DNA from 3 places in the Streptomyces sp. NPDC047886 genome. Region 3 is predicted to be linked to each of the others. Evidence: riboswitches for the same ligand, from Rfam matches in the RefSeq annotation. Region 3 holds a riboswitch; each other region holds the start of a gene.
What was found. A riboswitch is a leader RNA that binds a small molecule or an ion and turns the genes downstream of it on or off. The one in region 3 is predicted to bind cobalamin.
Positions count from the first base shown of each region.

Region 1 (5,777 bases), on a different contig from region 3:
TTCCGCCTCGCTCGCTATCGCGTTGATCGCCGCGGCGGCCATCGCGCTGCCGCCGCGCCTGCCCCGTACGACGATGTGGTCCAGCTTGAGCTCCGAGTCCGCCAGGGCGTCCTTCGACTCGGCCGCGCCGATGAAGCCCACTGGGATGCCGAGGACGGCGGCCGGGCGGGGCGCGCCCTTGGCGATCATCTCCAGCAGATGGAAGAGCGCGGTGGGCGCGTTGCCGATGGCGACGACCGAGCCCTCCAGCCGGTCCCGCCACAGCTCCAGGGCGGCGGCGCTGCGGGTCGTGCCCAGCTCGGCCGCGAGACCCGGGACCGACGGGTCCGACAGGGTGCAGATCACGTCGTTGTCGGCGGGCAGCCGCTTGCGCGTGACACCGCTCGCCACCATCTGCGCGTCGCACAGGATCGGGGCACCGGCCCGCAGCGCCGCGCGGGCACGGGACACCACCCGCGGGGTGTAGGCGAGGTCGCGGACCAGGTCGACCATGCCGCACGCGTGGATCATCCGCACGGCGACCTGGCTGACGTCGGCGGGCAGTCCCGCGAGATCCGCCTCGGCGCGGATCGTGGCAAAGGAGCGGCGGTAGATCTCCGCGCCGTCCTTCTCGTAGTCGAACACTCTGCTTCCGCTCATCTCTGTGCCTGTGCCTGCCCATGTGGCTGTGGCTGTGGCGTGGGCTGTGCCTGTGTGGGAGTGGGGGTGTGTCATGCGGTGGCGGTGCTTCCGGTGCTTCCAGTGCTGCCGGTGGTGCGTACCGTGATGTCGTACGTGCCGTCGGCGGTGGCCAGGACGTCCACCCAGTCGCCCTGCGGATGGCCGCAGCGGCGGGCGCAGCCCGACCAGTGGACGGGCAGCCCGTGCTCCAGCGGGCGCGCGTCCTCCCGTACGTCGGCCAGGGCCTTGCCGCAGCCCGGCCGCCCCGTACAGGCGCTGACCCCGAGCCACGGCGAGCCGGTACGGGTGAGGAAACCCGCCTCGTCCAGTTCGGCCAGCCGTGCCCCGGCCGCCGCCCGGTCCGCGAACCCGGGCAGGACGAAGCCGCGCCAGGGCGTCACCCGCACCTCGTCGTCCGGCGCGGGCAGCAGCGCCCGCGCCTGGGCGGTGGTGACCCGCCCCAGGGGCGCGACGACCGACACGGCCCGGTCGGCGATGACGCCGGGCTCGGGCGGGGCGCCCACGGGAAGCGTGCCCGGCGCGGTGGCCTCGGCCGCCACGCCCGCGCGCTCCAGGTACTCCGTCACGTTCACCTCGATGGACTGCCCCGCCGGCAGCTCCGCCATCCGCCAGGCGCCGTTTCCGGCCTCCCGGGCGGCCGCGAGGAACGCCTCGGCGGCGGCGAGCGCGGCCCTCGGGGCGTCGGCCCCGGACACCCGCCACGACCGGGCCCGGTCCGCGCCCCCGATCCGTACCAGAGCGCGGCCGTCCGGCTCTGCGAGCAACGTCACATCGCCGCCCAGGCCGGCCACGTCACCGCGCCCGTCGTCCACGGCGAACAGGAAGCGCCCTGACAGCGCCGTCGTCCACGCCTCGGCGCACAGCAGCGCGTCCAGCTCGCGCGCCCACACGTGCGCGTCCCCGTACGCCCGTCCGTCGATTCCGGCGAGCGGCGAGACGACCATGTTCCGGATCCGCTCGTGTGCCGCCGACGGCAGGAGACCGGCCTCGTCGAGGAGTTCGGCGAGGGCGGTGCCGCAGTCGTCGGGCAGCCCGCGCAGGTCGATGTTGCCGCGCGAGGTGATGCCGAGGCCGCCGTCGCCGAGCCGGTCGGCCGCGTCGGCCAGCACGGAGAGTTGACGTCCCGTCAGTACGCCGGTGGGCAGGCGGAGCCGGGCCAGTCCGCCGTCGTCCGCGCTGTGCAGCCGCAGTGCGCCGGGGCAGGCGTCACCCCGTTCCCGGACTTGGCCCCGGACTCGGTCCCGGACGAGGCCCCGGACTTGGCCCCGGACTTGGTCCCGGACTTGGCCCCGGACGTGGTCCTGCCCGGCGGCCCGCTCCGGTGCCCGCGTGGAGGTCCGCACAGGGGCCTGTGCGGGGGCCTGTGCTGGAGCCTGTGCTGGGGTCCGTACGGCGTCCGGTATGCGGGATTCGCCCCCGTCCGGGGGTGTTGTCGGTGTGGGCGGCATGGCGGCGAGCATACGCGCAGCCTCTACTATGCAGACGGCACAGGGTCCCAGGACCCTAGGGAGGAAGCCCGGTGAGAATCCGGCGCGGTCCCGCCACTGTGAACCGGACCCCACGGCCCGGTGAGCCAGGAACTCCCGCCGTCCTCACGACCACCCGGGGCGCGGACACCCCGAGGAAGGCCAGGCACGCGCATGATCCTGCTCCTGTCGCACTCCGACACCGACCTGCTGAGCGCCCGCGCGGCCGACGGCCCCGTCGCCTACCGGTTCGCCAACCCCTCCCGGCTCTCCCCGGACGAGCTGCCCACCCTCCTCGACGGCGTCGACCTCGTCGTCGTACGCCTCCTCGGCGGACTGCGGGCCTGGGAGGAGGGCCTCGACCTGCTGCTGGCGCAGGACCGGCCCGTCGTCGTGCTCACCGGCGAACAGGCCCCCGACGCCCAGCTGATGGCGGCCTCCACCGTCCCCATCGGCGTCGCCACCGAGGCGCACGCCTACCTCGCGCACGGCGGACCGGACAATCTGGCCCAGCTCGCCCGATTCCTGTCCGACACGGTCCTGTTGACCGGCCACGGCTTCGAGCCGCCCGCCGCCGCCCCCACCTGGGGTCCGCTGGAGCGCGAGCCGAGGAACACCGACGGCCCCACCGTCGCCGTGCTCTACTACCGCGCCCACCACATGAGCGGCAACACCGCGTTCGTCGGCGCCCTCTGCGACGCCGTCGAGGACGCGGGCGGCCGGGCCCTCCCCCTGTACGTGGCATCCCTGCGCGCCCCCGAACCCGAACTCCTCGACCGGCTGCGCGGCGCCGACGCGATCGTCACCACCGTCCTCGCGGCCGGCGGCACCAAGCCCGCCGCAGCCCAGGCCGGCGGCGACGAGGACGCCTGGGACGCCGGCGCGCTCGCCCGGCTCGACGTGCCCGTCCTGCAGGCCCTGTGCCTGACCGGGCCGCGCAGCGCCTGGGAGGAGAACGACGAGGGCCTGTCCCCGCTCGACGCGGCCAGCCAGGTCGCCGTCCCCGAGTTCGACGGCCGCCTCATCACCGTCCCGTTCTCCTTCAAGGAGATCGACGAGGACGGGCTGCCCGCCTACGTCGCCGACGCCGAACGCGCCGCGCGCGTCGCCGGGATCGCCGTACGCCACGCCCGGCTCCGCCACATCCCCAACGCGGACAAGCGCCTCGCCCTGGTCCTCTCCGCGTACCCGACCAAGCACTCCCGCATCGGCAACGCGGTCGGCCTCGACACGCCCGCGTCCGCCGTGGCGCTGCTGCGGCGGCTCCGCGAGGAGGGCTACGACTTCGGGCCCGTGGAGGACATCCCGGGTCTCGTGTCGGGCGACGGCGACGAGCTGATCCGCGCCCTCATCGAGGTCGGCGGCCACGACCAGGACTGGCTCACCGAGGAACAGCTCGCCCGCAACCCCGTCCGCATCCCCGCCGCCGACTACAAGCGCTGGTACGCCACGCTCCCGGCGGAGCTCCGCGCACACGTCGAGGAGCACTGGGGGCCCGCGCCCGGCGAGATGTTCCTCGACCGGTCCCGCACCGCCGAAGGCGACCCGGAAGGCGACATCGTGCTCGCGGCGCTGCGCCGCGGGAACCTGCTGATCCTCATCCAGCCGCCGCGCGGCTTCGGCGAGAACCCGATCGCGATCTACCACGACCCGGACCTGCCGCCGTCCCACCACTACCTGGCCGCCTACCGCTGGATCGCCGCCCGCGCGGAGGACGGCGGGTTCGGCGCCGACGCCATGGTCCACCTCGGCAAGCACGGCAACCTGGAGTGGCTGCCCGGCAAGAACGCCGGTCTGTCCGCCGCGTGCGGCCCGGACGCCGCGCTCGGCGACCTGCCGCTCGTCTACCCGTTCCTCGTCAACGACCCCGGCGAGGGCACCCAGGCCAAGCGGCGCGTGCACGCCACGCTCGTCGACCACCTGGTGCCGCCGATGGCGCGCGCCGAGTCGTACGGCGACATCGCCCGCCTGGAACAGCTCCTCGACGAGTACGCGGCGATCTCCTCCATGGACCCGGCGAAGCTGCCCGCGATCCGCGCGCAGATCTGGACCCTCATCCAGGCCGCCAAGCTCGACCACGACCTCGGTCTGGAGGACCGCCCCGACGACGACGGCTTCGACGACTTCCTGCTGCACGTCGACGGCTGGCTGTGCGAGGTCAAGGACGCCCAGATCAGGGACGGTCTGCATGTACTCGGCGGGGCGCCGACCGGCCCCGAGCGGATCAACCTGGTCCTCTCCATCCTGCGCGCCCGGCAGATCTGGGGCGGCACGCAGGCCCTGCCCGGACTCCGCGAGGCCCTCGGCCTCGACGAGTCCGCCGCCACCCGCACCACGGCCGACGAGGCCGAGGCCGCGGCGCGGGCGCTGGTCGAGGCGATGGAGGCCGCGGAATGGGACCCGGCCGCCGTCTCCTCCGTCGCGGAGGGGTACGGCCCGGCCGTCGCCGACATCCTCGACTTCGCCGCCCGCCAGGTCGTACCGCGCCTCGCCGCGACCACCGACGAGCTGCACCACGCCGTGCACGCGCTCAACGGCGGGTTCGTCCCGGCCGGCCCGTCCGGCTCGCCCCTGCGCGGCCTGGTCAACGTCCTGCCGACCGGCCGCAACTTCTACTCCGTCGACCCCAAGGCCGTGCCCTCCCGCCTCGCGTGGGAGACCGGCCAGGCGCTGGCCGACTCGCTCCTCGAGCGGTACAAGGCGGACAACGGCGAGTGGCCCACGTCGGTCGGCCTGTCCCTGTGGGGCACCAGCGCGATGCGCACCAGCGGCGACGACGTCGCCGAGGCGCTGGCCCTGCTCGGCATCCGCCCGGTGTGGGACGACGCGTCGCGGCGCGTCAACGGCCTCGAGCCCATCCCGCTGGAGGAACTGGGCCGCCCCCGCATCGACGTCACCCTGCGCATCTCCGGCTTCTTCCGCGACGCGTTCCCGCACACCATCGGACTGCTGGACGACGCGGTGCGGCTGGCCGCCTCGCTGGACGAGCCGGCCGAGTCCAACCACGTCCGCGCCCACACCCAGGCCGACCTGGCGGCCCACGGCGACGAACGCCGCGCCACCACCCGGATCTTCGGATCCCGGCCCGGCACGTACGGCGCGGGCATCCTCCAGCTCATCGACTCCCGCGACTGGCGCACCGACGCCGACCTCGCCGAGGTGTACACGGTGTGGGGCGGCTACGCGTACGGGCGCGAGCTGGACGGGCGTCCGGCACGGGAGGAGATGGAGACCGCGTACAAGCGGATCGCCGTCGCCGCGAAGAACACGGACACCCGCGAACACGACATCGCCGACTCGGACGACTACTTCCAGTACCACGGCGGCATGGTCGCCACCGTGCGCGCGCTGCGGGGCACCGCCCCCGAGGCGTACATCGGCGACTCGACCCGCCCCGAGACCGTGCGCACGCGCACCCTCGTCGAAGAGACGTCCCGCGTCTTCCGCGCCCGGGTCGTCAACCCGCGCTGGATCGAGGCGATGCGCCGCCACGGCTACAAGGGCGCGTTCGAACTGGCCGCGACCGTCGACTACCTCTTCGGGTACGACGCCACGACCGGGGTCGTCGCCGACTGGATGTACGACAAGCTCACCGAGACGTACGTCCTGGACCCCGAGAACCGCGCGTTC
Region 1 is NZ_JBIDCF010000003.1:332,632-338,408, reverse strand. It holds gene ACGF5U_RS13110 (precorrin-8X methylmutase) at 1-639, opposite strand, end outside; gene ACGF5U_RS13115 (precorrin-2 C(20)-methyltransferase) at 1-1, opposite strand, end outside; gene ACGF5U_RS13105 (cobalamin biosynthesis protein CobG) at 711-2,024, opposite strand; cobalamin riboswitch at 2,154-2,283, shown strand; gene cobN (cobaltochelatase subunit CobN) at 2,322-5,777, shown strand, end outside.
Region 1: it holds a riboswitch for cobalamin, as region 3 does, so the genes downstream of both, cobN (cobaltochelatase subunit CobN) here and ACGF5U_RS16770 (energy-coupling factor ABC transporter permease) in region 3, are expected to answer to the same signal.

Region 2 (5,777 bases), on a different contig from region 3:
GCCAGCGCGATCGACCGCTCCAGCGCGCCCTCCAGGACCGGAAGACCGATCTGGAGCACCGCACCGATCCCGCCGGTCGCGCGGCCGCGCAGCCGCCGCGCGGTGCGCAGCCGCACCACGTCGGCGACCAGGTTCGGGGCGAACGTCATCGCGACGACGACGGCGACCCCGATCTCGTACAGCGCGCCCGGCAGCGACTTCAGCAGCCGCGCCGGGTTCGCGAGCGCGTTCGCCGCGCCCACGCAGATCAGCAGGGTCGCCAGCCTCGCCCCGTCGTACAGCGCGAACACCAGTTGCTCGGCGGTGACCCGGCCGCCGATCCGCACGCCCTGCGCCCAGTCGGGCAGCGGCACCTCGGGCAGCGTGAACAGGGGATGCGTCCCGGGGATCGGCGAACCGAGCAGGGTCGAGAAGACCAGCCGGATGGCCACGACGGCGAGACCCAGCTTGATGAACGCCCCGTACGAGCGGGCCCACGGCGCGTCGGTGCGCCGTGCCGCCACCACGTAGCCGGCGACGCCGACGATCAGCCCGAGCAGCAGCGGGTTCGTGGTGCGGGACGCCGCCGTGGCCAGGCCGATGGCCCACAGCCACCACGCGCCCGCGTGCACGGCGTTACCCCGGTGCGCCTCGGGCGCCCGCCATGTCGTCCGGCTCATCGGCGACGGCGGCGGGCCTGTACGACGGCGGCGGCACCGAGGGCGACGACGGCCGCGAGACCGGCGACGACACCCAGCGAAGGACCGCCGTCGACCTGCCGCTCCGCCGACCCGGTCTCCGACGCGGCGGGGGAGGCGGGGGAAGCGGAGGGCGCCGTGGTCGCGGGGCCGGACGCCGCGCCGGACGGCTCGGTCGCCACCCTCTCCCCGCACCCCTTCTCCGGGTAGCCGGTGATCGCGCACAGCAGCGCCTGGTTGTTGTAGCGCAGCGGCGCGGCGACGGCGGCCAGCGCCTCCGCGCTGGTCGCGTCGGTACGGACCTGCGCGCAGGCGGTGCGCCGGGCGGGCGGGGTCTCGCCGTCGGGGGCGTGGTCGGGGACGCCGAAGTCGACCACGACCCCGACCCGCTTGGTGCCGTCCTTGGCGGGCACGGTGCCGCAGACCGCGTCGAAGGAGGGCTGCTGGCGCGGTCGCGCCGCGTCCCCCGAGTCGGCGCTCACCGCGAACCGGTAGCCGTCGACCGTGCCGTCGGCCGGCCGTGCGGTCGCCGGGCCCTGCGTGGCGTAGCTCCAGGTGCCGTCCGTCCCGGACTGCCAGAACGACCAGTACCGGTATCCGGCCGCCTGCGCGGGGCCCGCCGCGAGCAGCAGCACAGCGGCGAGCCCGGCCAGCACGGCGGTCAGCCGGGTGGACACGGCGGTCGGCCGCGCGGCGCGCGTCGTGACGGGCGGCGGGCCGCCGGCCCGCCCGCGTACCGCAGCGGTCACGGCTGCCGGTTCTTGTTGCGGCCGCTGAGCAGGAAGCCGATGCCCATGCCGGCGACGAGGAAGATCCCGATCATCAGCCAGACGTTGATGCCCTCGTCCTCGCCCCGCTCCTCGTCCTTCTTCGGCTCGACGGCGGTCGGAGTGGCCTCCGGTGTCGACTCCGGCGTGGGGCCGGTCGCGTTGAGGCGCGCCACGAGGTCGACGCCGCCGAAGTCGCGGGGGTCGGCCTCCATCGCGTGCGCGGCGAAGATCAGCTGTGCGTACGCGGCGGGGCCGCCGTCCTTCGCCCAGGCGGCGGAGTTCCGGGTGAGCCACTTCAGGGCCCCGGCGGCCTTGTCGCCGTGCCCGGCCGCCGCCACGGCCACGACGGCGTCGGCGGTGTTGCCGATGTCGGGCTGCGGGGCGGTGGGGGACGCGGCGCCCGGCATGGGCGGCAGGTCGAGGTGGCCCTTCGCGGCCAGCACGGCCGCCAGGTGCGCGGCCCCGTTGCGGGCGGCCCGCTCGGCGCTCGGCTTGGCGGTGTCCTCGCAGGTCGGTGCCTGGTACGGCGTCACGCCCTTGGCGGGGACGCGCTTGCCGAGACCGGCGAGCACGGCGGCGGCGGTGGCGTCGTCGTTGGCGACGAGCGTGCCGTCCTGGGCGGGCTGGTAGGCGAAGGCGCCGGGGCCCGCCTTGGCGTCGCACGGCAGCGCGAACGTGAGGAGCGCGTCGTAGGGGTTCTTGCCGCTCGCCGAGCGCATGTCGCCGGGCTTGACGCCCACCACGGACAGGGCGCCGGTGACGAGGGACGTGGAGTTGGCGTCACTGGGGCCGCCCGGGTTGTAGCTCCAGCCGCCGTCCTTGTTCTGGGCGTTCTTCAGCCAGGAGGTGGCCGCGCGCATGGCCTTGGTGACGGGGTCGGTCTCGCCGTCCGCCGTCTCCGGCTTGTCGAGCCCGGCGAGTGCCTGGACGGCGACGGCGGTCGCGTTCGTGTCGAGCGGGGTCGTCGCGTCGCAGGGCTTGGCCGGGTCGGGGCGGTAGGAGGGGAAGCCGCCGCTCGCGCACTGCTGCCCGAGCAGCCAGTCCACGGACTTCTGGGCGGGCTTCACCTGGGTGAGCTTCTGCGCCACGAAGGCCAGCGACTGCCGCCACACACCGTCGTACGTGGGGTCCTTCGTGCCGTAGAGGCCGGAGGGGACGACGACGGGCGCGGGGCTCGGCGTCGGTGCGGCGTGGGCAGCGGGGGCGACGGCCGCGCCCCCGGTGAGCAGTACGGCGGTGGCCGCGGCGAGCGCCGCGGGGCCGCGGCGAGCGGTGGTCATGACGGGTGGCCCTCCTGTGGGGCCGGGGGCCGGGCACGCGAGGGCACCGGGCTCCGGCTCCGTATTCCTCGACGGTGCCGGCCACCGGGTGGCCCCCGGTGACACGAGCCGGTCACGCGCCCGTACGGGGCATTCCGGCTCGCCACCTGAGGTGGGTCACGGTTGCGGGTCAGCGCCGGATTTGCACCGGCTTCCCCCCGTACGGGCATGGACGACTCGCACACTCTACCGGCCCGTACTCCGGCCGGTGCGGGACGCCCGGCCCGCACTCGGCACCCGGTCGGCACTACCCCCCGGCTGTCTCCAGGCCACCCCCCGCGGTCCGTCCGGCCGCCCGCCCGGTGTCCCCGCGCGCCAGGTACGCGACCGGGTCGCTGCCCGGCACCGGCTCGGCGCGGCCGCGCTCGACCAGGTGCCGGATGTGGGCCTCGGCCTCCGCGACGGCGATGTTCCGCGAGCCGTACGGGATCCGGGCCCACGGCCGGTTCCACTCCATGCGCTCGGCGAGCTGCCAGGGTGTGCGGGGGGCGGAGAGCAGGCCGAGCAGGGCGGTGAGCCGGGCCTCGTGGTGGGCGAGCAGCTCCCGTACGCGGGCGGCGGCGCCGGTGAAGGCGTGCTGGTGCGCGGGGAGCACCTCGGCGGCCCCGAGGCGCCCGATCCGCTCCAGCGAGTCGAGGTAGTCCCCGAGGGGGTCGGTGGCGGTGGTGTCGTCGGGGTCCTCGTACAGACCGATGTGCGGGGAGATGCCGGGCAGGAGATGGTCCCCGGAGAAGAGCCGCCCGTGGCCGGGCAGCATGGCCGGGTGCTCCTCCTCCAGGTGCAGGCACACATGGCCGGGGGTGTGGCCGGGTGTCCATACGGCACGGAGTCTGCGGCCCGCGAGGTCGAGCCGCTCGCCGGGGACGATGTCCCGGTCGGGCAGGGCGGGGCGCAGGCCGGGCAGGGTGGCGGCGTCCGCGCCGGCCGCCAGCAGCGGCGCGGTGTGGTGTGCGGGGGCGCCGGCGGCGGTCAGCTTGGCGGCCAGGTAGGCGAGCCAGGTGCCGGGCGGTGCCGACCGGGTGCGGCGTACGACGGCGGTGTCGGCGGGGTGCATGGCGATCCACGCGCCGGACGCCTCCCGTACCTGGCCGGACAGGCCGTGGTGGTCGGGGTGGTGGTGGGTGATGACGACGCCGTGGACGTCCGCGACGGAGGTGCCGAGCGCGGTGAGCCCGGCGGCCAGGACGTCCCGGGAGCCGGGGTCGTCCCAGCCGGTGTCGATCAGGACCGGCCCGCGATCGGTGTCGAGGACGTGGACGAGGGTGTGGCCGAGGGGGTTGTCCGGGATGGGGACCGCGATGCTCCAGACGCCTCCGCCGTGCTCGGTCACCCGCGCCATGAGACCCCCTCGTCGCCACCGCCGTACGGTCGGCCATTGCCCACTATAACGAGAACTGGTATCAGTTCTGAAACAGCGTCAGAAACAGACTCGCAGAACTGACGCAGTATCAGAAGACGTGCCGGAAGACGGGTGGTCGACGATGACCGAGCTGGTCGAACACGGGGAACTGTTCATCGGCGGCAGGTGGACCGCCCCTCTGGGCGAGGCCGTCATCGAGGTGGTCTCGCCGCACACGGAGGAGGTCATCGGCCGGGTCCCGCACGCCTCCGAAGCGGATGTGGACCGGGCGGTCGCGGCCGCGCGCCGCGCCTTCGACGAGGGGCCCTGGCCCAGGATGCCGCTGGAGGAGCGGATCGCCGTCGTCACCCGCGTCAAGGACGCCGTCGCCGTGCGGCACGAGGAGATCGCCCGGTCGGTCAGCGCGCAGAACGGCTCACCGTACTCCTGGAGCGTCCTCGCGCAGGCGCTGGGCGCGATGATGGTGTGGGACGCGGCGATCACCGTCGCCCGGGACTTCCCGCACGAGGAACGGCGGTCCGGTGTCCTCGGGCCGATCCTGGTGCGCCGGGAGCCGGTCGGTGTCGTCGCGGCCGTCGTGCCGTGGAACGTGCCGCAGTTCACCGCCGCCGCGAAGCTCGGTCCCGCCCTGCTCGCGGGCTGCACCGCGATCCTCAAGCCGTCGCCCGAGACGCCGCTCGACGCGTACATCCTGGCCGCGATCGCCGAGGAGGCGGGCCTGCCGGAGGGCGTGCTGTCGATCCTGCCCGCCGACCGGGAGGTCAGCGAGTACCTGGTCGGGCACCCCGGCGTCGACAAGGTCTCCTTCACCGGGTCGGTCGCGGCGGGCCGCCGCGTCATGGAGGTCGCCTCCCGCAACCTCACCCGGGTCACCCTGGAGCTGGGCGGCAAGTCGGCGGCGGTGATCCTGCCGGACGCGGACCGCGAAGCGGCGGTCGCCGGGATCGTCCCGGCCGCGTGGATGAACAACGGCCAGGCGTGCGTGGCGCAGACCCGGATCCTCGCGCCGCGCGCCCGGTACGAGGAGTTCGCCGACGCGTTCGCGGCGGCGGCCGGAGCCCTGGTGGTCGGCGACCCGCTCGACCCGGCGACCCAGGTCGGCCCGCTCGTCGCCCGGCGCCAGCGGCAGCGCTCCCTCGACTACATCGGCATCGGCCAGAAGGAGGGCGCCAAGGTCCTCACCGGCGGCGGCCGCCCCGCCGGGCGGTCCACCGGCTGGTACGTGGAGCCGACGCTCTTCGGCGAGGTGCACAACGGGATGCGGATCGCCCGCGAGGAGATCTTCGGCCCGGTCGTCTGCCTCATCCCGTACGGCGACGAGGACGAGGCCCTGCGTATCGCGAACGACTCCGACTACGGCCTGAGCGGCAGTGTCTGGACGGCCGGCACCGAGGCGGGCGTCGCGCGCGGGATCGACTTCGCCCGGCGCGTGCGCACCGGCACCTTCAACGTCGACACCTTCAGCCTGGACATGCTGGGCCCGTTCGGCGGCTACAAGAACTCCGGCCTCGGCCGCGAGTTCGGCCCCGAGGGGTACGCCGAGTACCTGGAGCACAAGATGATCCACCTCCCGGCGGGCCACGGAGCCGAGTGATGGGCGACCGCTGGCACGTGGAGGTCGACCGCACGGTGTGCGTCGGCTCCGCCCAGT
Region 2 is NZ_JBIDCF010000001.1:615,911-621,687, reverse strand. It holds gene ACGF5U_RS02760 (energy-coupling factor transporter transmembrane component T) at 1-659, opposite strand, end outside; gene ACGF5U_RS02755 (SCO2322 family protein) at 656-1,426, opposite strand; gene ACGF5U_RS02750 (prenyltransferase/squalene oxidase repeat-containing protein) at 1,423-2,727, opposite strand; cobalamin riboswitch at 2,835-2,964, opposite strand; gene ACGF5U_RS02745 (MBL fold metallo-hydrolase) at 3,014-4,105, opposite strand; gene ACGF5U_RS02740 (aldehyde dehydrogenase) at 4,248-5,720, shown strand; gene ACGF5U_RS02735 (ferredoxin) at 5,720-5,777, shown strand, end outside.
Region 2: it holds a riboswitch for cobalamin, as region 3 does, so the genes downstream of both, ACGF5U_RS02750 (prenyltransferase/squalene oxidase repeat-containing protein) here and ACGF5U_RS16770 (energy-coupling factor ABC transporter permease) in region 3, are expected to answer to the same signal.

Region 3 (5,777 bases):
GGCGCCCAGGATGAAGAAGTGGCTCTCCGGGGTGCGGAGCCCCTCGATGCCGGAGACCGGCTGGGCGAGGCAGTCCGTGCCGCCGGCCGCGAGGAGCGCCGCCGACAGGTTCATGGGCGCCCCGGTGGCGTAGCACTCGTGGACCTGGAGCTGGCGGTGGAGCGTGGGGTCGCCGGTGTAGCCGGTGAGGGAGACCACATGGTCGGCGAGGACCTCGTGGGGGCCGGACGGGGTGGCGAGGCGGGCGCGGATCCGCCGGCCGTCCGGGGGCAGGGAGCGCACCCGGGTGCCGGTGTGGACGGTGACGCGGTGGTGCGCGCCGGCGGCGAGTGCGCGGGAGGAGTCGACCAGTGCCTGGCGGCCGGGCAGCGTGTCGTTCGGCACGGCGCCCCAGTCGGGCGCCGGGGAGCGGACCGCCCAGACCACGCGGGTGCCGGGGAGTGCGGCGAGGTCGCGGGCGGCGGTCTGGGCCGACTTTCCGGCGCCGACGAGGAGGACGGTGCCGGCCCAGCGGCCGGGGCCGTCCACGGCGGGGAGTGCGCGGACGACCCGGCGGCCGAGTCCGCGTTCGCCCGGGGCGGGGATGCCGCCGTCGCCGAGGGTGTTGGGCCGGCCGTAGGTGCCGGTGCAGTCGAGGACGAGGTCCGCCTCGGCGGTGTCCTCGCCGTCGGGGGTGTCGAGGAGGAGGGTGAAGGGGGCGGCGGCCCGGGTCTCGGTGCCGATCTCCTCGTGCTTGAGGAGCCCGGCGCGGGCGACGCCCGCGACGCGGGTGCGGGTCCTGACGCGTCCGGCGAGCGCGGGCAGGGCGGCGACCGGGTCGAGGAGCCGGTCGGCGAGTTCGGCGCCCGTGGGGCAGTCGCCGCCGTGCGGCGCGCCGGGCAGGTGGGCGCGCATCCGGGGCGAGACGTCGAGGTCCCAGGGGGTGAACAGGCGCACATGGCCCCATTCCCTTTCCGTCCGCCGTTCTCCGGGCGGATCCGGGGCATCGGGCGGTCCGTGTCCCCGCCGGGAAGGTGCCGGGAACGCGCCGGGCGGCCCGTCCCGGGAGTATCCGGCGCGTCACGCGTGAAGAATGGCCTCCAGCAGCACACCTGGTACCCGTCGCGAGGAGATTCCGGTGAGAATGCTCATCAACGTTCCCGAGACCGTCGTCGCCGACGCGTTGCGCGGGATGGCGGCCGCGCACCCCGAGCTGACCGTCGACGTGGACAACCGGGTGGTCGTCCGGCGGGACGCGCCGGTCGCCGGGAAGGTGGCGCTGGTCTCCGGCGGCGGGTCCGGGCACGAGCCGCTGCACGCCGGGTTCGTCGGGCCCGGGATGCTGTCGGCGGCCTGTCCCGGTGAGGTGTTCACCTCACCCGTGCCCGATCAGATGGTGCGGGCGGCCGCCGCGGTGGACAGCGGTGAGGGAGTGCTCTTCATCGTGAAGAACTACACGGGTGACGTCCTGAACTTCGACATGGCCGCCGAGCTCGCCGAGGACGAGGGCGTGCAGGTCGCCAAGGTGCTGGTGGACGACGACGTGGCGGTGTCCGGCAGTCTGTACACGGCCGGGCGGCGGGGTACCGGCGCCACCCTGTTCGTGGAGAAGATCGCGGGCGCGGCCGCCGACGAGGGCGCTCCCCTGGCGCGGGTCGAGGCGATCGCCCGTCAGGTCGTCGCCGGTTCGCGGAGTTTCGGCGTCGCCCTCGGCGCGTGCACGACGCCCGCGAAGGGCAGCCCGACCTTCGACCTGCCGCCCGGCGAACTGGAACTCGGGGTCGGCATCCACGGCGAGCCGGGGCGGGAGCGGCGCCCGATGATGACGGCTCGGGAGATCGCCGACTTCGCGGTGGACGCCGTACTGGCCGACCTCGACCCGCAGGGGCCGGTACTGGTCCTGGTCAACGGCATGGGGGCGACCCCGCTGCTGGAGCTGTACGGGTTCAACGCCGAGGTGCAGCGGGTGCTGGGAGAGCGGGGTGTGGCGGTGGCCAGGACGCTCGTCGGGAACTACGTCACGTCGCTGGACATGGCGGGCTGTTCGGTGACCCTGTGCCAGGTGGACGAGGAGACGCTTCGGTTGTGGGACGCGCCGGTGCGGACGCCCGCGCTGCGGTGGGGGCGGTGACGGCCGTGCTGGACGCGGAACTCTGCCGGCGCTGGATGGCCGCCATGGCGGCGGCCGTGGACCGCGAGGCCGACCGGCTGACGGAGCTGGACGCCGCCATCGGCGACGCTGACCACGGCGCGAACCTGCGGCGCGGGTTCGCGGCGGTGGCGGCCGCCCTGGAGAAGGAGCCGCAGGACACGCCGGGCGCCGTGCTGACGCTGGCGGGACGGCAGTTGATCTCCACCGTGGGCGGGGCGTCGGGGCCGCTGTACGGGACGCTGCTGCGCCGGGCGGGCAAGGCGCTCGGTGACGCGCCGTCGGCGACCAGGGCCGAGCTGGCGGCGGCGCTCGGCGCGGGCGTGGCGGCGGTGGCGCAGCTCGGCGGGGCGACGGCCGGGGACAAGACGATGCTGGACGCGCTGGAGCCGGCCGTCACGGCGCTCGGGGACGTGTCGTTCGCGGCGGCCGCGCGGGCGGCCGGCGAGGGTGCCGTGGCGACCGTACCGATGCGGGCCCGCAAGGGCAGGGCGAGTTATCTCGGTGAGCGGTCCGTCGGGCATCAGGACCCGGGGGCGACGTCGTCGGCGCTGCTGCTCGCCGCGCTCGCGGAGGTGGCGGCATGACGTCCGTCGGAGCGGGCGCGCCGGTGGGTGTCGTCCTCGTCTCGCACAGCGCCGAGGTCGCCGCGTCGGTCGCCGCACTGGCCCGGGGTCTCGCCGGGGGCGGGACGACCGCGCCCGTGGCGGCCGCGGGCGGTGACGTGGACGGCGGGCTCGGCACCAGCGCCGAGCTGATCGCGCGGGCGGCGCGGGCGGTGGACGGCGGCGCGGGCGTGGCGGTCCTGGTGGACCTGGGCAGCGCCGTGCTGACGGTGAAGGCGCTGCTGGCGGAGGGCGACGATCTGCCCGCCGCGACCCGGCTGGTGGACGCGCCGTTCGTGGAGGGGGCGGTGGCGGCGGTGGTGACGGCGTCGGCCGGCGGCGACCTGGACGCGGTGGAGGCCGCGGCGTCGGAGGCGTACCGCTATCGCAAGGAATGAGCAGGTGCGGTTGTGATGTAGCTGGTCATGCCACTAATGTCACAGGGCCTTGGTGTACGGGAAACCGGTGTGGAACCGGTGCGGCCCTCGCCACTGTGATCGGGAAGTCCGGCTCCATCCCCCCGGGAGGCTCTGGGGGAAGCCACTGGACCTCCGGGGGAGACCTCGGTGTCCGGGAAGGCGGAGACCGGGCGGTACGACCCGTCAGCCAGGAGACCGGCCAGGGCGCGTTGTCCATCCACGAGGTGCTGGAGAGGGTCTCCTAACCCATGCATATAGCCGAGGGGTACCTGCCCCCCTTGCACGCGGCCGCCTGGAGCGTCGCGGCCGCTCCCTTCGTCGTCCACGGTGTCCGGGCCCTGACGCGGGAGGTCAGGGCCAATCCGGAGTCGACGCTGCTGCTGGGCGCGTCCGGCGCCTTCACGTTCGTCCTGTCCGCGCTGAAGATCCCGTCGGTGACGGGCAGTTGCTCGCATCCGACCGGTACGGGTCTGGGCGCGATCCTGTTCCGGCCGCCGATCATGGCGGTGCTCGGCACGATCACGCTGCTGTTCCAGGCGCTGCTGCTGGCGCACGGGGGGCTGACGACACTCGGCGCGAACGCGTTCTCCATGGCGATCGTGGGGCCGTGGGCCGGGTACGGGGTCTACCGGCTGGCGCGGCGGTCGGGTCTGTCCCTGATGCCGGCGGTGTTCCTGGGCGCGTTCGTCGCCGACCTGTCCACGTACTGCGTCACGAGCGCGCAGCTGGCGCTGGCCTTTCCCGACCCGAGCAGCGGCTTCGTCGGCGCGCTCGGCAAGTTCGGCGGCATCTTCGCGGTGACCCAGCTGCCGCTCGCGGTCAGCGAGGGCCTGCTCACCGTGCTGGTGACGCGGCTCCTCACGCAGTCCAGCAGGGGTGAGCTCGTCCGGCTCGGGGTGCTGCCCCGGGGCGGCGCCGAGAAGGAGGCCCAGGTCCGATGAGCCGTAACGCCAGGATCAACACGCTGCTGTTGCTGATCGTCGCGGCGCTCGCCGTGCTCCCGCTGGCCCTGGGGCTCGGCGACGGCAAGGAGGAGCCGTTCACGGGCGCCGACGCGCAGGCGGAGGCGGCGATCACCGAGAACGCGCCGGACTACGAACCGTGGTTCACGCCGCTGTACGAACCCCCGTCGGGCGAGGTGGAGTCGGCGCTGTTCTCGCTCCAGGCCGCGCTGGGCGCGGGCGTGCTGGCCTACTACTTCGGGCTGCGCCGGGGCCGTCGGCAGGGCGAGGCGCGGGCCCGCGCCGAGGCGGCGGAGCGCACCGCGGCCGAGGCCGCCGACCGGCCCGTGGCGGAGGAGTAGGCCGGGTGCTGCCCATCGACGTGGCGGCGCACAGCAGTCGCTGGCGCCGCCGCCACCCGTGCGAGAAGGCCGTGCTCGGCCTGGGGCTGACGCTGTGCGCGGTGGCGCTGCCGCCGTGGCCGGGCGCCGTCCTGGTGGCGGTGGCGGCCGTCGCGGTCCTGCTCGGGCCGGCCGGGGTGGCGCCCCGGCGGCTGTGGCGGGCGTGGCGCATCCCGCTCGGGTTCTGTGTGACGGGCGCGATCCCGCTGCTGTTCCAGGTGGGCGGCCCCGGCGGGTTCGTCGCCCTGGCCCCGGACGGCGCCGCGCACGCCGGGCGGTTGCTGCTGCGGACCTCGGCGGCGTCGCTGGGGGTGCTGCTGTTCGCGTTCACGACGCCGGTGTCGGACCTGCTGCCCCGGCTCGTACGGGCCGGGGTGCCGGCGCCGGTGGTGGACGTCGCGCTCGTCATGTACCGGATCAGCTTCCTGCTGCTGGACGCCGTCGTCCGGATCCGGCAGGCGCAGGCGGCGCGGCTGGGGCTGGCCGGCCGGGCGGCGGCGTGGCGGTCGCTCGCGGGCCTCGGCGCGACGGCGTTCGTCCGCGCCTTCGACCGGGCGGCGCGGCTGCAGACCGGTCTGGCGGGGCGCGGCTACGACGGGACGCTGCGGGTGCTGGTGCCGGAGGCCCGGGTGGACCGCCGGTTCCTGGCCGCGACGGCGGCGCTGCTGGCGGGTGTCGTCGCCGGCACCCTCGTACTCGAAAGGTTGCTGTGATGAGCGGGTCCGCCGTGGTCGAGCTGGTGGGGGCGGCGTACGCCTACGAGGACGGGCCGGCCGTGCTGAGCGGGGTCGACTTCGCCGTGCCGGAAGGGCGCTCGCTGGCGCTGCTGGGCCGCAACGGCGGCGGCAAGACGACGCTGCTGCGGCTGCTGAGCGGCGGGCTGCGGTGCGCGAGCGGCGCGCTGCGGCTGGACGGCGAGGACGTGGCGTACGACAGGAAGGGGCTGACCCGGCTGCGGACGACGGTGCAGCTGGTGGTGCAGGACCCGGACGACCAGCTGTTCGCCGCGTCCGTCGGGCAGGACGTGTCGTTCGGGCCGATGAATCTGGGGCTGCCCGAGGCGGAGGTCCGGGCGCGGGTCAGGGAGGCCCTGGAGGCGCTGGACATCGCGGCGCTGGAGGACCGGCCGACGCATCTGCTGTCGTACGGGCAGCGCAAGCGGGCGGCGATCGCGGGGGCCGTGGCGATGCGGCCGCGCGTGCTGATCCTGGACGAGCCGACGGCGGGACTGGACCCGCACGGGCAGGAACGGCTGCTGGAGGCCCTGGACCGGCTGCGCGGTT
Region 3 is NZ_JBIDCF010000004.1:398,671-404,447, reverse strand. It holds gene ACGF5U_RS16790 (hypothetical protein) at 1-936, opposite strand, end outside; gene dhaK (dihydroxyacetone kinase subunit DhaK) at 1,118-2,110, shown strand; gene dhaL (dihydroxyacetone kinase subunit DhaL) at 2,116-2,715, shown strand; gene ACGF5U_RS16775 (PTS-dependent dihydroxyacetone kinase phosphotransferase subunit DhaM) at 2,712-3,131, shown strand; cobalamin riboswitch at 3,137-3,371, shown strand; gene ACGF5U_RS16770 (energy-coupling factor ABC transporter permease) at 3,401-4,093, shown strand; gene ACGF5U_RS16765 (energy-coupling factor ABC transporter substrate-binding protein) at 4,090-4,455, shown strand; gene cbiQ (cobalt ECF transporter T component CbiQ) at 4,461-5,207, shown strand; gene ACGF5U_RS16755 (energy-coupling factor ABC transporter ATP-binding protein) at 5,207-5,777, shown strand, end outside.